Regions from separate parts of the Dolichospermum compactum NIES-806 genome, predicted to be linked through region 2. Evidence: predicted binding sites of a transcription regulator. Region 2 holds the regulator's gene; each other region holds the start of a gene.
The links. The regulator NtcA, encoded in region 2, controls nitrogen genes in cyanobacteria. The targets are predictions, from matches to a motif close to TNTGTANNNNNNNNTACANA.
Positions count from the first base shown of each region.

Region 1: CA730_RS13610 (DUF3155 domain-containing protein) is a predicted target of NtcA. The motif match lies at 2,265-2,284, and genes of this name have one in related genera.
Region 3: CA730_RS11255 (Glu/Leu/Phe/Val family dehydrogenase) is a predicted target of NtcA. The motif match lies at 2,355-2,374, and genes of this name have one in related genera.
Region 4: glnA (type I glutamate--ammonia ligase) is a predicted target of NtcA. The motif match lies at 1,647-1,666, and genes of this name have one in related genera.

Region 1 covers NZ_AP018316.1:2,872,376-2,876,596, forward strand. The annotation lists gene CA730_RS13595 (conjugal transfer protein TrbI) at 1-116, shown strand, start outside; partial or broken gene CA730_RS13600 (S-layer homology domain-containing protein) at 199-501, shown strand; gene CA730_RS13605 (sensor histidine kinase) at 657-2,012, opposite strand; gene CA730_RS13610 (DUF3155 domain-containing protein) at 2,313-2,642, shown strand; gene CA730_RS13615 (cofactor assembly of complex C subunit B) at 3,104-3,637, opposite strand; gene CA730_RS13620 (DUF3611 family protein) at 3,760-4,221, shown strand, end outside.
Region 2 covers NZ_AP018316.1:3,651,807-3,656,027, forward strand. The annotation lists gene CA730_RS17205 (DUF3084 domain-containing protein) at 1-1,399, opposite strand, end outside; gene ntcA (global nitrogen regulator NtcA) at 1,738-2,409, opposite strand; gene fabI (enoyl-ACP reductase FabI) at 2,787-3,563, shown strand; gene hisB (imidazoleglycerol-phosphate dehydratase HisB) at 3,664-4,221, shown strand, end outside.
Region 3 covers NZ_AP018316.1:2,348,953-2,353,173, reverse strand. The annotation lists gene CA730_RS11265 (folate/biopterin family MFS transporter) at 1-546, shown strand, start outside; gene CA730_RS11260 (carotenoid oxygenase family protein) at 632-2,098, shown strand; gene CA730_RS11255 (Glu/Leu/Phe/Val family dehydrogenase) at 2,456-3,745, shown strand; gene CA730_RS11250 (AAA family ATPase) at 3,865-4,221, shown strand, end outside.
Region 4 covers NZ_AP018316.1:4,045,972-4,050,192, forward strand. The annotation lists gene CA730_RS18790 (hypothetical protein) at 1-85, shown strand, start outside; gene CA730_RS18795 (hypothetical protein) at 303-692, shown strand; gene apcB (allophycocyanin subunit beta) at 915-1,424, opposite strand; gene glnA (type I glutamate--ammonia ligase) at 1,795-3,210, shown strand; gene CA730_RS18810 (hypothetical protein) at 3,272-3,472, opposite strand; gene CA730_RS18815 (zinc-dependent dehydrogenase) at 3,979-4,221, opposite strand, start outside.

The DNA of each region.
Region 1 (4,221 bases), 780 kb from region 2:
CAGCGGGGGCTTTAGCTAGTATACTATTACGGAAACCAAAAGCTGCTGTTTTTGTGCTAAGACCAGAACAGGATTTAGATATTACGCTGACTTCAACTTTAGTGATAACTCGTTAATAGACTGGATTTCATGATACAAGTAATAAGGCGATTTTATGCTGAATCATGGTAAGCGATCGCTTTATTTTTATAAATGTCTATGTTCTTAGCAACAAAAAAAAGACATGAGCAGATAGTTACTTTGAAGAATTTACAATCAAAAACAGCATTATTTATGGCTTTAGGTATCACATCTACTGCCACTTTACCTTTAATTATAGCAAATCAAGTTTTTGCTCAAACCTCTTTTACTGATGTTCAATCTAGCTACTGGGCATCACAATTTATTCAAGAATTATCAAGACGAGGTATTATTGCTGGTTTTCCTGATGGTAGTTTTCGTGCCGAAGAGGCAGTAACCCGCGCTCAATTTGCGGCTATGCTCAATAAGGCTTTTAATAAATGGGAAAAATAGTGTTGATTTAATCCTGATTGAACCTAATACGGATTTAAAATTAACAATAAGTCAAGACTTGCAAATTCCTTGAAGATATGTTTTAAAAATGATTGTGATTAGTTAGTGTCAAATTCTTACTTAAAATCATAAATTCCTGTCAGCTAATTAACGGCCAGCAACCAAATTATAAAGGTAGTTCCTGGGGCATAAGGTGATGTGATGACTGAGTTGATTGCCGGACTAAAAACCTCGATGTTTCCGTGCATTTCTACTATTAACTGTTTAGCAATGGCGATTCCTAGGCCAGTTCCCGGAATTTCTGTTTTTGCCTGTACACCTCGGTAATGTCTTTCTCCTAGATGTTTTAAGTCTTCTGGAGGAATACCTGGACCTGTATCACTAATAGCAATACCTTGTAAATTTCCTTTTTGTTGCCCACATTGGACTAATATCTTACCTCCAGATGGCGTATATTTTAAAGCGTTATCCAGGATGTTACTCAAGACTTCTTGTAAGGCTTTCTCATTGACTATTGCTAAGGGTAAGTGAGGAGAAATTTCTGTGATTAATTGTAAATTTCTTTCTTGAGCAATGGCTTGTGCAGATATTAATAAAGGTGCTAATAAATCTACTAAGAAACAATTAGTTAATTGTTCTCCTGTTCCGGGTAATAATAACGCAGGTTTAGCTGCTTTTTGCACATTTGCGTTAATAACTACTTTTGATTCTGGTAGAGGTAAAGGTTCTAAATCTGCTGTATTTAAATCAATTACTTGATCAAATTGTTTTAATAGTTCTTGTAAGCGATCGCTCTCCCGGACTATACTGGTGGCGACTTCCCGATTAGGATCAACCGGTAGCATTCGTTTAAATAGTAATTTCCCAAAGGTGCGGACAGCAGTTAAGGGGTTACGAAATTGATGTAAGAGATTATCTAATAAATCCCGTTGTCTCTCTTGGAGAATTTGTTCCTGCTGGAGTTGATGTTGCAACCATGCCTGGCGCTGGTCTAAAATGCAAGCGATCGCTAAAGTCTTAGCAATGCGTTCAATCTCCCTTTCCTCGCGTTCATTCCATTCCCTATCTTCCCTCGCCGTCACCAATAACCCCATCATCACACCTTCATAAATCAAAGGTAAAACAATTTGGTTATGACTAAGCAAATATTCATCTTGTGCATTGTGTAAATTTTGTTTTCCTGTTGCTGCCGATTCCGCTGATTCATGGGAGGATATTGGAGTCGGTTTTAACAATCTCATTTGCTGATTGGGTAACGATAAAACATTAGCTAACTTTACAGGATAACCTTCCCCCACTTCACTATATTCATCACTGGAATTTAATGCTATAGTCTCTGGATACACCATTACCGGAATTAGTTGCGCCTCCCCTGTAGATTTTTCTACTAGTTCTTGTGTCAAATAAACAACAGTAAAGCCTGCTCCCATCCCTTGGGTTAGCAGATCCATTTGCTCTCGACATAGAGCAAGAAAATCAGAACTGGCAGACATTAGCATGAGTTCAGGAATCTAGAAGGAGTCAGGAAGAACGAAGAAGGAACAAGGAAATTATCCAGTCCCCAGTCCCCAATCAAGGTTTATAGCTATCTAGTTTAGTCTGGTAATGGATGATTGGTAAGGAGTAATGGCTGAAAAGTCAGCAATTTTTTTAATTTTTAATTCTTCATTTTTCAGAGTTTTCCCCCAGTTGTATCAAAACATTAAAAACTCTTGATTTTTTAAGATAGAACTTATATGATGACGACGGATTTTGTAGCCATAACTACAGTCTATAGCTTGAAACAGGAGGACAATAGGTTGGCAAGGAGACGCAAGCGGAAGAGCCGTCGTAGGCAGGAAGGACGGCGCATACTTGAGCATATCCCTCAGTACAGCATTGAAAGTGGCGAAGATAAGCCTGTGACAGCAGCAAGAAAGTTCATTCAAGCTGAAGGTATTTTGCCACCTGCGCTGCTACTAGTAAAACGCAATGAACATACAACGGACCGTTATTTCTGGGCGGAAAAAGGTCTGTTTGGCGCTCAATACGTAGAAGAGAATCATTTTTTGTTCCCTAGTCTCAGGATTTTAGAATCACCAACAGCACCAGCGCCAGAACCTGTCGCTGTTGCTGTTGCTAGTAACTAAACAACAAATGACCATCATATCTTGTAAATGTGACTTCTGAATCTGTGAATAATTAACTGGCAATTGTTACCAGTTTGTTCAAAAATTTCATTTTTTTTAATTTTTTGGTTGAAATTGCCAGTCAGGTTTAAATACATTCTCTCAAGTCATGGCATAATTAATCCTTCATTAATCTACAACAGATTAGATGAATCAGTTTGTTATCAGCTTATACAAAAGAGAATAGCGACAGAGCCAAGGTCATCCAAAAAACGAAGCATGAATTATTTATGCTCTCACTAATTTGGACTACTATCAAACTCTGTCCGCCAATTTAAATTTTTCCTCATGACATACCAAGCATCAGGAAGATTAACGGCACTAGCAGAATTTTCTCTTCTCCCCTACTGCTGATTTCCTCAAAACTTGAGTCAGAAGCCTACATGAATGTAGATAATGCTAGTTTTCACCCCCAAAATCAATCAAGTGTCCAGCGTCTTTAGCTGTAATGCCCTTTGTAACTCAGCCAGTTCATCTCTATGGGCAGTTACAGTGATTGTACTTGAGAAGTTTTGCCCACTTGGGATATTTTCCATCTTGAGTGACACCTTCTCAAGTCTTCCAGATTTTTTCCAGTACAATAATCCACTTAAAGGCGAAAACAGGATTATTACTAGAAAAAATTGGCCAAAATCGGGCAAAAGCATTGATAGAACCAACGCCAAACAACCCAAACCTACGGCTGCTAATATAGTCAAAAATATAGCTAGAAACCAGCTAGGGCTAACCAATCCTTCAAAAGTGACTTGATTTTTAGCAGAATCTACCGCTGAAACTCGATAAGCACGAGAGCGAAAATACTCCTTTAATGCAGCCATTAATGTATTCTCATCCTGTTCTGAAGTCAATTGCATCACTTCTGTACGATCCTTAGTCGAAGCGCGTATAAAGAAAAATAATCCAACTGATAACAGAAAAGTTAAGAGGAACGTAGATTGAGAAACAGTAGAATTCATAACTAATTTTTACGTCTGAAATTTTCAGTAGACTTAACCCATTATCAATTATTCTGGAAATAGGTAACAGCTAACAAACAACAAACGGAAGTTGTTCTTAATTTTTAAGTTTTAATTTTTATATGACGCAAAACTCCGAAACACCATCATATAACCTTCGGGCTATAGCCCAACAATTTCGCCTAGCAGGTTGGATTAGTTTATGGATTCAGTTGGTATTAGGTGTAATTTCTGGAATAATTGTCTTGTTATTTGGCATTTTTAGTCAAAAAGCAGGTAGCCCCAGTAACAATCCAGGAACGGGCTTTGGCGTGTTTTTAGCAATTTGTGGCATACTTCTGTTGGGTGCTGGTATTTACTTAGCTTATCGCTACACTAGAATTGGCAAGAAATTAGAATCCCCTAATCCCACTAATCGCCCTCGTAAGGTGGAAACTGTGCAGGTATTACGTTTAGGTCTATGGATAAATTTAGGGGGAATATTAGTCACTTTATTGGGAGCGCAAGCGATCGTTGGTACACTAGTAGCCAGGTCTATATCTCCTCAAGCAGTAACTACTCAATTATTTGACCCGACTCGGATT
Region 2 (4,221 bases):
TCAGCGGACCTACAGTATAGGTGTTTTCTGCGGCTACAGCTTTGATTTCTACTTCTTGTTCCGTCTGCTGTAATTGGCTAATAAAACGCAGAAAAGTCCCTTCTATTTGGACACTTTCGACAATTCCCGCATTGCGGGCGCGAAATTGGGAAGCGGAAATTAGTAAATCTAAGCGTTGACGCATTTGTTCAGATGTCATATTTTTTAAATCCGCTGTAGTAGTAGCCAGCACTTCCCCTGATGAAAATACGAGTTGATTTCTCGCTGCATCTGCAAAAAATTCTATTTGCTTTTCGCCTCTGACATAATTACCTGCGGAGAAAATTCGCACTACATATTCTCGACCATCTTTAATTTGTGCGATTAACTGTTCAACTTTATCTTTGGTAATACGGAGTATTTCCTTATTCTCTGGTGTACCACCAGGTTCGGTTAATTGAATATTAGCATTGCGGTTAGCTTCCTGAAGAATTTGGATAATTGCCTGCTGTGCTGCATCAGGCTTGTCCACAGTAATTAACCCTGCCGCTATTACTTGACCCTTCACTAAGGCTAGTTTACCCAAGCGGAGGTCACGGTAGGACTGATAATATTTTTCTAGTCTGGCTACTTCCTGCTCTAAAAATTGTTGTTGTTTCTCTAATTCTTTCAAGCGAGATTCTCTAGTTATAATAACTTCTTCTCGTTGTTTAATTTCGAGGTTACGATTTTGAATAAGTTTATCTAATTTAGCAATTTTGCGATCGCGTTTTTCAATCACCGTCTTCGCTTCATCAATAGCCTGTTTGGCTTCAGCGTATAATCTTTTCCGTTCCGCCTTTAACTCTTCTACTGCCGTTTGTAATGTTTGTCGCTGATTATAAAGAGTTTGTAATTCACTTCTTGCCTGTTGATACATGATGGCAATTCCCCCAAGACGGATTTGAGTTTCATTAAGTCGGGCTTGGGTTTTAGCTTGCTGATTAAGAGTGCGATTGAGTTGAGCTTGTGTGGTCTTTTGTTTAGTATTTGCTGCCTGTAATGACTTATTAATTTTCTGTAATTCTTCTTGTGCTTGACTTTTTTCTTCTCTAGCTTTGTTTAACTCACCTTCTACCTGGCTTTTTTGCGCTTCTGCGATTTTTAGTTGTTCTCGTTTGTTCCCCAAATCTCTTTGAATATCTTCTAATTCAAATACGCCCTTTCGCAATCCCTCATCAGCCGCAAAAAGAATTGCTAAAGTTGATGCAGAAATCAGACCGCCTGTAAAAATAGTCACAATTACAGCAGTTTTTTTCGGACGTAAATTGAAGAGTGAGAGACGGGCTTTGCCAACTCGTGTGCCGATGCGATCGCCCACGGTGGCAATTACGCCTCCCAAAATAAGAATTGCTGCAATAAGGATGTACCCGGTGGCCATTTTTAACTACCGCAATGCTGACCGATACAGCCTACTAGGTTCAACCATTGTCTGTGAGTAAATGGAGTTAGGCCAAAGTAGGAATTATACAATTTTGAGACTTTCCTCCACATTAACGGTTTAATCTCTCTGGTAGTGACGCTACTTAGGGAGACCCTAAGACCCCATTACCTCAAAAATAGAAGCCGTGCCAACTCCATTTACCCATAGCTTTCAACAAGCTATCAGCATTTAGCATTCAGCTAATTCTGAGTTTAATTTTTCCACCTCGTAGAGGCTGAATGTTGTTGAGGTGTGGTTTAAATACCCTTCTCAACAACCCACTGACGGCTGAATGCTTACGTAAATTGCTTACTTAAAGCAACAGGTTTATGCACAGTAATCTTCTTTTTATGAATGGAAATCATTTTCTTCTCGCGTAAATCTCCCAGCAGTCTAGTGACTGTAACGCGAGTAGAGCCAATTGCCTCAGCGATCGCCTGATGAGATAACTTCAGATCAATGGTAATACCATCAGCGCAAGGAACGCCAAAATCTCGACAAAGAATCAACAAGAAACTAATTAACCTTGAACCCATATCGCGGTGAGCAAGAGTTTCAATCATCATCTCCGTCTGTAGAATCCGCGAAGAAAGACCTCGCAGCATTAACATTGATAACTCTGGGTTTTCCTTCAGTGCCTGTTCAACTTGTTCAATCGGGGCTGAAAGTAATTCTACAGTAGTAAATGCCACTGCATGATAAAATCGATCAGACTTATTGCCTGTCAGCAACGACAGCACACCAAAGACGCTATTTTCTCGTAGCAGAGCCACCGTTATTTCTTCTCCTGCCTCATACACCCTTGACAGTTTTACAGCACCCTTGAGAAGAAAATAAACTCGTTCAGCAGGATCTCCCGGAAAAAAGATCGTCTTATTCCGCTCAAATGTTTCCACAACCGGAGGAAAAGCCCCGGTCGCCATTTGACGAAAAACATTTGCTAGGGCTTTATCTTGTGTCACTATCATTTCTCCCTTCCCCTACCCAATGCCAGAAAAACAAAAACTAATTACCTAAGAATACACCCGAAAAATCAATAAATCACCATTAACCTTTCTGTTTTTTCCTATACTCAAACGCAGAATTCCTCCCCTTTCGGTTATTATGATACATAATTGTTGTTCCGTTTAGCTAGTAATTATTGATAAGTAGTTTCACTAATTATACTCCAAAAGTTTTGCCTCTAAAAATTGTCAATTTCTTGAGAATTTTTGTAAACATGGGCATAGTTTTTTGGGACTTACTGCCTACTCCTGGAGCATTTTGAAAAATCCCTAGCCTAATGCAGTCAAACTAGGCTCAGATTCTAGTATGCTCCTAATGATGAATTAAATTAGCAATTTCTATGCTCAATCTATCAGGAAAAAATGCCCTAGTTACAGGTATTGCCAATAACCGTTCTATCGCTTGGGGAATTGCCCAACAACTACACAAAGCTGGGGCTAATTTGGGCATTACCTACTTGCCAGATGACAAGGGTAAAATGGAAAAAAAAGTTTCTGAATTGGTAGAACCGCTCACTCCTAGCCTATTTTTGCCCTGCAATGTTGAAAATGACGAGCAAATTCAATCTACTTTTGAAACCATCCGGCAAGAATGGGGGAAAATAGATATTCTAGTGCATTGTTTGGCCTTTGCAAAAAAAGAAGATTTGACCGGAGGTTTTAGTCAAACTTCTCGTTCTGGTTTCAATACAGCGTTAGAAGTTAGCACTTATTCACTTGTACAGTTAAGCGGTGCAGCCAAACCTTTGATGACTGAAGGTGGAAGTATTATTACTCTTACATATTTGGGAGCAGTTCGCGCAATTCCTAACTATAATGTCATGGGTGTTGCTAAAGCTGGTTTAGAAGCCAGTGTCCGGTATTTGGCAGCAGAACTGGGTCCCGACAATATTCGCGTTAATGGTATTTCTGCTGGACCAATTCGCACCTTAGCATCTTCAGCAGTTGGTGGTATCTTAGATATGATTCATCATGTTGAACAATTAGCCCCTCTCCGTCGCACCGTTACTCAATTAGAAGTAGGTAATACAGCAGCTTTCTTATGCAGTGATTTAGCAAGCGGTATTACTGGACAAATCCTGTATGTAGATGCGGGATATGAAATTATGGGAATGTAATACGGCAGAATTAAGAAGTCAGGAGTCAGGAATCAGGAATCAGAAGTAACACTGACAACTGACAACTGACAACTGACAACTAACAAATGACAAATGACAAATGACTAATTATCAAACGCCTCGGATAGCTTCAGTTCACCGCACTACTGGTGAAACAAATGTTCACGTTACTATCAATCTTGATGGGACAGGAATATGTAAAGTCTCGACAGGTATTTCCTTTTTAGATCATATGCTCCATCAAATTGCCTCTCATGGGCTTTTTGATTTGGATATTCAAGCTAAAGGTGATTGGGAAATTGATGATCACCACACTAACGAAGATGTGGGGATTACTTTAGGACAGGCTTTATTCCAAGCTTTGGGTAGTAAAAAGGGAATCGTCCGGTTTGGGAATTTTCTTGCGCCTTTAGATGAAGCTTTGGTACAAGTTGCTTTAGACTTTTCTGGTAGACCTCATCTCAGTTATGGTTTAGAAATTCCTACTCAACGGGTGGGAACTTATGATACCCAGTTAGTGCGAGAGTTTTTTGTGGCATTGGTGAATCATAGCCAAATGACCCTACATATTCGCCAATTGGATGGAATTAATTCCCATCATGTTATTGAAGCCACATTCAAAGCTTTTGCTAGAGCCATGCGAATAGCGGTAGAAATT
Region 3 (4,221 bases), 1.3 Mb from region 2:
TTCTATTTCACAATTAATGAACTCCACTTTCAACCAGAATTTTTAGGACGAATTCGGTTAGTGACGAGTTTTGCTTCCCTAATTGGAGTTTGGGCTTTTCAACGTTACTTTAAACACATTCCCTTTAGAACTATGATTACTGCGGGTATTTTCCTATCCACAGCTTTAGGAATGACGAATTTATTATTAGTAACTCACACCAACAGAATGTTAGGCATAGATGATCATTGGTTTAGCTTAGGTGATAGTTTGATTATTACTGTGATTGGGCAAATTGTATTCATGCCCATATTAGTATTATCAACAAAGCTTTGCCCTCCCGGTATAGAAGCCACATTTTTTGCTTTAATCATGTCTGTATTTAATGTAGCAGGAACAGTTTCCTACGCATTAGGATCAATAATGATGAAATGGTTAGGAATCACAGAATATCAATTTGACTCCCTGTGGTTATTAATCATTCTCACTAACTGTGCTTCTCTGATACCAATATTTTTTGTTAAATTGCTACCAGATGCTAGAATTGATAATGATGTAATTAGTTAATAGATAAAAATCTCGAAGACAATTAGATTTATCTCTATATTTACATCCCTGATTTTTTGAAAAACTTTACCATAGCCAACAAAAAATGCAAATATTAGAACCTCAAGATCAGCAAAACCTCCAAAAATCCTACACTCTCAAAGATTGGCAAGGAGGATATGAATCTCTTCACCAGGAATTTGATTACTGGATTGATGATATAGAAGGGGAAATACCGCCAGAATTGCAAGGAACATTATTTAGAAATGGACCTGGTTTACTAGATATTAATGGCGAAAAATTACATCATCCCTTTGACGGTGATGGCATGATTAGCCGCATTACATTTACCAATGGCCGCGCCCATTTTCGTAACCGCTTTGTTACCACAGCAGGTTATTTAGCAGAAAAAAAAGCGGGTAAAATTCTTTATCGTGGTGTTTTTGGTACACAAAAACCGGGCGGTTGGTTAGCTAATATCTTTGATTTCAAAATCAAACATATTGCTAATACTAATGTAATTTATTGGGGTAAAAAACTATTAGCACTATGGGAAGCATCCGAACCCTATTTACTTAATCCGCACACTCTAGAAACATTAGGAAATGAATACTTTAACGGTGTTTTATCTACAGGGGAAGCCTTTAGCGCCCACCCGCGAATTGATGCAAATGGTACATTAGTTAATTTCGCTATTACTCCAGGACTATCAACTACAATTAACATATTTGAGTTAAATACCGACGGAGAAATCACCAATAAACAAAATCATAGCGTTGCTGGTTTTTGCTTCATTCATGATTTTGTGATTACAGAAAATTACTGTATTTTCTTCCAAAATCCTGTTAGTTTTAACCCCATACCTTTTGCTTTGGGAATATCTAGCGCCGCCCAATGTATTAAAGTCCAAAAAAATCAACCTACAAAAATCATCATTATTCCTCGCCAAAACCCAACTAAAAAAATCAAAATTTTAGAAACTCAGGCAGGTTTTATTTTCCATCATGTTAATGCTTTTGAAGTGGGTAATGAAATTATCATTGATTCTATTTGCTATGAATCATTGCCAGAAGTTGAACCCAATAGCGATTATCGAGAAACAGATTTTGATGCTAATTCTCCTGGCAAACTTTGGCGATTTAATCTCAATTTACAAACCAATACCGTAGAAAATCATTTAATAGATGATCGATCTTGTGAATTTCCCACAATTCACCCTAATCATGTCGGTAAATCCTATCGTTATCTATACACGGCTGCGGCTCATAAATCAACGGGAAATGCACCCCTACAAGCAATTTTCAAACTTGATTTAGAGTCACAACAAAGACAATTATGGAGTGCTGCACCAGGAGGTTTCATCGGTGAACCAATTTTTATTCCTCGTCCAAATTCCCAAACAGAAGATGATGGGTGGTTAATAGCTTTAGTTTATGATGCAGAACATCATCGTTCAGATGTGGTAATTTTAGATGCTGTAAATTTGGAAAAAGGTGAAATTGCAAGACTACACCTCAAACATCATATTCCCTACGGATTACACGGGAGTTTTACACCTGAAACATTCATTTAATTAATATAGGTTGGGGAAAAGCTTCTGCGTCACCCAACCAAGTCATCGAAATTTCAGGTGTTGCTGATAGCCTGCGTGGCGTATCAGCCATATTGAGGTATAAAATTACCAAATCAAACCTTTGAAACTCTTACTCTTTGCGCCTCTGCGCCTCTGCGTGAGACTAAAATTCATATCCTTAATCAGCAACGCCAAAATTTAGATATTTTTATAGTTTATCTGCCCAAGCGTCTTACAGCATACAAATCAAAATAAAATTGTAACAGAAACTACAAAATTGACATCTTTTTCAAAAAAGAGGGTAAGCTAACCATATCAGTTCGGTTCACAAACATACGGTGATGAGGAGTAGGTATTATGGTGACAACGTCTCTTCCACTTATAGAAAATCATTCTCCAGCGCATATTTGCCCTTATGATCAAGCCTGTAGCTATTTAGAATGGGCTGCTAAAGAATTAAAATTAGATCAAGGTATCGTAGAAATACTCAGTCACCCTCGAAAAGTTGTCACAGTTTCCATTCCCATAAGAATGGATAGTGGGGAAGTGCGGGTTTTTGCTGGACATCGGGTACAACATTCCGATATTTTAGGACCCTATAAAGGTGGTATTCGCTACCATGAAGCAGTGACATTACGAGAAGTATCCGCCTTAGCCATGCTCATGACTTGGAAATGTGCATTGTTAGGCATTCCCTACGGTGGTGGCAAAGGCGGAATTCCCATAGACCCCAAAGAGTTCAGTGTGGGGGAATTAGAACGCATTAGTCGTCGTTATATTAGTGAATTAATTAAAGACATTGGACCATCCGTAGATATACCCGCACCAGACATGGGAACATCAGCGCGGGAAATGGCATGGATGATGGATACTTACTCTGTCAATGTTGGTCATTCTGTCCCCGGAGTAGTTACAGGTAAACCCTTATCTATTGGTGGTTCCCTGGGACGAGAAATGGCGACTGGACGCGGTGTGATGATTATTGTTCGTGAAGCGATCGCCGATCACGGTAAATCCCTGGTAGGAGTCAGGGTAGCAATTCAAGGCTTCGGTAATGTAGGTGGGGCAGCCGCCGAATTACTACACCAACAAGGAGCAAAAATTATCGCTGTTTCCAGTGCTAGTGGGGGTATCTTTGCCGAAAATGGTCTTGATATTTCTGCTGTCAAAGCCTACGCTGCGGCCAACCATCGCAGTGTGGTGGGATTTCCCCAAGGAACACCCATTAGTAATGCAGACTTATTAACTTTACCTTGTGATGTCCTGATTCCTGCCGCTTTGGAAAACCAAATTACCGCAGAAAATGTCCATCAAATCAAAGCCCAATTTGTCGCAGAAGCGGCTAATGGTCCAGTGACTTTGGAAGCTAACCGCGTTCTAGAAGCCCAAGGTGTCACCGTGTTACCGGATATTTTAGCCAATGCTGGGGGTGTGGTGGTCAGTTATTTAGAATGGGTACAAGGTCTTTCCTATCTATTCTGGGACGAAGAACGAGTCAACCGGGAAATGGAACATTTGATGGTTCAGGCTTACCGCAAGGTGATTCATGAGTCGCAAGCACGGGGGGTAAATCTGCGGTTAGCTGCTTATACTTTGGGTGTAGGTAGAGTCGCGCAAGCTTTGAATGATCGGGGCTTGTATCCTTAGTTTTATTTGTGATCTAGTTTAATTGGGGTGTGTTATGGCTTTAGCCTAACGCACCTTTTTTCAATCCTTGTACGTCGTCTACATATATAATTATTTTGTATAAAAACTAATTGTTGATCATGCTACAACGAGTAATTATCAAGGGATTCAAGTCCATTAAGACAATGGATCTTGAGTTGCGTCCTTTAAACATATTGATTGGAGCTAATGGAGCAGGTAAAAGTAATCTCATTTCCTTTTTTAAGATGCTGAATGAGATGATGGCCGGACGACTTCAACAATATATCGGCATATCCGGTTACGCTCAATCCTTATTGCACTTTGGACCTAAGATAACACCGCAAATCGAGGCACAACTAGAGTTCAAGATTGACAATGGGAGTTTGGATATTATCTATACCATATGTCTAAGTCATGCGGCAGGTGATACTTTGATATTTGCTGAAGAAACAGCGACGCGAAACGGCTTACACCTA
Region 4 (4,221 bases), 390 kb from region 2:
AGTCCAGTTATTACTACGTCATTTATCTGCCATTAAATCCAGTACCGTACAATCCCTAGAAGAACCATATAGTTACCTACTTTAATCACCGAATTTAATTAGAGAACTTCACAAAAAAGATAATCCAATCTTGTGGGATGGGCATCTTGCCCGTCCTGGCAACGCATTTGTTGAGTTATGGCTAACGCCACACTAACGCGAATAACCCTGGCAAAGCAACAGGCTATTTTGATCAAATTTGGAAAATATCCATGATAAAATTAAAGAACTGTTTAATAATTAGTGAAACAAAGGAGAATACCATGAACACCTCCATAGAACTTCCTAGCGGTAAAATCCTCAACATCACCCGATTTATTGCCCTAATTCCCAATAACAATAATATTGATAGTGATTATCAACTAATTTTAGAAGGATATCCTCATCCCATCAATTTAGAATCATCAGATGCTCAAAATCTGAAAATAATTTTGCAATCAAAACTAGATCAAAATATCCCAGTTAGCCCCCATAAATCAACATGGAATCAACAAGAACAACTCCAAAAAAATCAAAAAGCAATGGCAGTTTTAGCACAACAAATCCAGGAATATCAAAATATTTCTGATGAAGAATCTAGGGAAAGACAAGAAATCTTTGAAAACCTCAAAAAAAGAATGGATGCTGAAAGACCACAAGGACAAAAACATTAGTATATGTTCTCCTCAGCATTGGTAGATGTAACAACCAAATTTATCTACTATCCAGTAATATACAATACATTACTCAAACAAACATCCTGTAAATCCTGATTCTGACAATTATTAAAAAAAATAAACGCACCTTGCCAAAAAAGCCAAAGTGCGATATGTATTTAGTCCGCGAAGGCGGACTTTGTTTGTGTAGCCGCGATTTCTAATCGCCAGGTCTATGAATTAAACATCAATCTCACTCAATTCACGAGTGATATAGTCAAAAGGCTCATCCACAAAAGCGGTATTAGCCACACCAGCAGCCCCCACCTGTTCCTTGACGATACCCTTCATAATTTGGATACCTTGAACAGTTGAACCAATGGGTACACCCAAGGAATTGTAAGTTTCCCTGAGTCCTTGTAATACACGCTCATCCAGAACATTCATATTACCAGCCACTAGTGCATAGGTAGCATAGCGCAGATAATAGTCCATATCCCGTAAACAAGCTGCAAAGCGACGAGTTGTGTAAGCATTACCACCAGGACGAATTAATTCTGGTAGTTCTTCAAATAACTTTGCACCAGCTTGTTTGACAATTGCGGCTGCATTGGAATTAATTGCGGCTGCGGCTTGGACTCTAGCTGTTCCACTATCAAAGTATGATTTAAGACTATCAATGGCATTCCGGTCAAAATAACGTCCGGTTACGTCATAATTCTTAATTAAAGTTGTAACGGCATCACGCATTCTTTTTTCTCCCAATCATTTAGTTATCTATGATTTGATATTAATTTGGCTGCAATTACGCACCAACAAGATTCCGTGCCAATTCACATAAAATAGACCCTGGCACAAAAACTATCCATCTGCTATCTAAGGATTTTATGCCAAAGTTGACCCATGATCATGAATTTTCTAGTTTTGTAAAAATTAAAAAAGAAAGGTTAACATAACCTGTAATCCAGGCAATCTGTAACAAACATGACAAAACCATGTGAAGTTAACTATTTACGATATTCCAGGTGGTGTGTGACAACTTGGGTTAGCGTAAAGGCTTGAGGTTGAGCAGACTTTGGGTTTATATTGGATAATTGGATACATCAGGAGTAAAGTAAAAATGACAACCCCAAAAGAAATCTTGAAAAAGATTCAAGACGAAAAAATTCAGATGATTGATCTGAAATTCATTGATACACTGGGAACTTGGCAACATTTGACCATGTACCAAGACCAGATTGATGAAAGTTCATTCTCTGATGGTGTTCCCTTCGATGGTTCTAGTATTCGGGGTTGGAAAGGCATCGAAGAATCTGACATGACAATGGTACTCGATCCCAACACTGCTTGGATTGACCCGTTCATGAAAGAACCAACTCTAAGTATCATCTGTAGTATTAAAGAACCTCGCACTGGACAATGGTACAACCGTTGCCCTCGCGTTATTGCCCAAAAGGCAATAGATTATCTAGCTTCCACTGGACTTGGTGACACTGCTTTCTTTGGTCCTGAAGCTGAATTCTTCATTTTTGATGATGTTCGCTATGACCAAACCACCAACTCTGGTTACTACTACGTAGATTCCGTAGAAGGACGTTGGAATACTGGTAGAGAAGAAAGCCCTAACCTTGGTTACAAAACCCGCGTTAAGGAAGGTTACTTCCCCGTACCTCCCACTGACAGCTTTCAAGATATGCGGACAGAAATGCTGCTAACAATGAAAGATTGTGGCGTACCCATTGAAAAGCAACACCATGAAGTTGCAACAGGTGGTCAGTGCGAACTTGGGTTCAAATTTGGTAAGTTAATTGAAGCTGCTGATTGGTTGATGACTTATAAGTATGTCATCAAGAATGTTGCCAGAAAATATGGCAAAACCGTTACCTTCATGCCAAAACCCATTTTTGGTGATAACGGTTCTGGTATGCACTGTCACCAGTCTATTTGGAAAAATGGTCAGCCCCTATTTGCAGGTAACAAGTACGCTGGTATGAGTGAAATGGGACTTTACTACATTGGTGGTATTCTCAAACACGCTCCAGCATTGTTGGCAATCACTAACCCCACCACCAACTCCTACAAACGCCTCGTACCTGGTTATGAAGCACCTGTAAACTTGGCTTACTCCCAAGGTAATCGTTCTGCTTCTGTGCGGATTCCTCTTTCTGGAGACAACCCCAAAGCCAAGCGGTTAGAATTCCGTTGTCCAGACGCTACTTCTAATCCTTACTTGGCTTTTGCGGCAATGCTTTGTGCTGGTATTGATGGTATCAAAAACAAAATTCATCCTGGTGAACCCTTAGATAAGAATATCTATGAACTCTCTCCAGAAGAATTGTCTAAGATTCCTTCTACTCCTGGTTCTTTAGAATTGGCTTTGGAAGCTTTGGAAAATGATCACGCTTTCTTAACTGAAAGTGGCGTTTTCTCTGAAGACTTCATCCAAAATTGGATTGATTACAAAGTTGCTAACGAAGTTAAGCAAATGCAATTGCGTCCACATCCTTATGAATTCTTCTTATATTACGATTGCTAATTGCAATAAGTAGTAAAAGTAGTATTTTTTAGCCACCCTCTTGGGTGGCTTTCTTTGTCACTTAACTCATAGTTGCTTGGCTACGTCCATAAAGTGTCTGGGTAGCTGAATCCATTTTACCTTGAATGGGATTCCAATAGTGAGACATTCCTTCATGTAAACCAAGTTCTTGTGCAGCACGCATTAGCATGGATTGCTGACGGTTTTTAGCTTGCTGATGTTGACGCACCATCAATTGACGAGCTTTTTCTTGAATAGACATGACACTACCTCCTCATATTTGTTTACTAAGAAATAATTTACTATTTCCCGCAATCAGATCATAACACAAAAATCTGTAGCGTAAACTACAGAATCTTAAATGAATAGGATTGATATGATTATATTTCCTCTATGCTGAATAATGTGATGAAAATTACGGGATACAACTTTTAAAATATTCTCCAATGGGATAACGTTGTTTCCAAGTTATATCAGATCAGTAATTCAGTATGTACGAATTTAACGAAGTTAAGGAAATTTCGTTAATAACAATTTTGGAAGTCATAGTATAACTGGGTTGTAGCCCTATGTAAAAAAAATAACTTGACACAATTGACACAATTAGTAAACCTCAACTCACAGAAACCGAATTAAAAAACGAACTACTATCAATGATTAAACAGGGTATTGCTTGGTCTACGGCTTGTGGTAGGTTTTGTAGTTGTCAGAATCAGGATTTCCAGGATTTAAGGATTAATAGGATTAATCCCCAAATCCTCAATTGATTTAGGGATAGATTAAAATTTTGTAAGTTTCGGCTGTGGGGGCGATCGCTTGGTCTACGGCTTGTGGTAAGTTTTGTAGGGGATAGCGATCGCTAATTAGGGCTTTCACATCAATGCGGCGATTAAATACAATGTCCGCAGATAGGCTTTGTAAACGGTAGGATGAGCTATAACTGCCCATGAGGTCTATTTCCCGACGGTAGAGAATGTTGGGGTTAATGGGAATTGTCAACTCGTCTGGGAA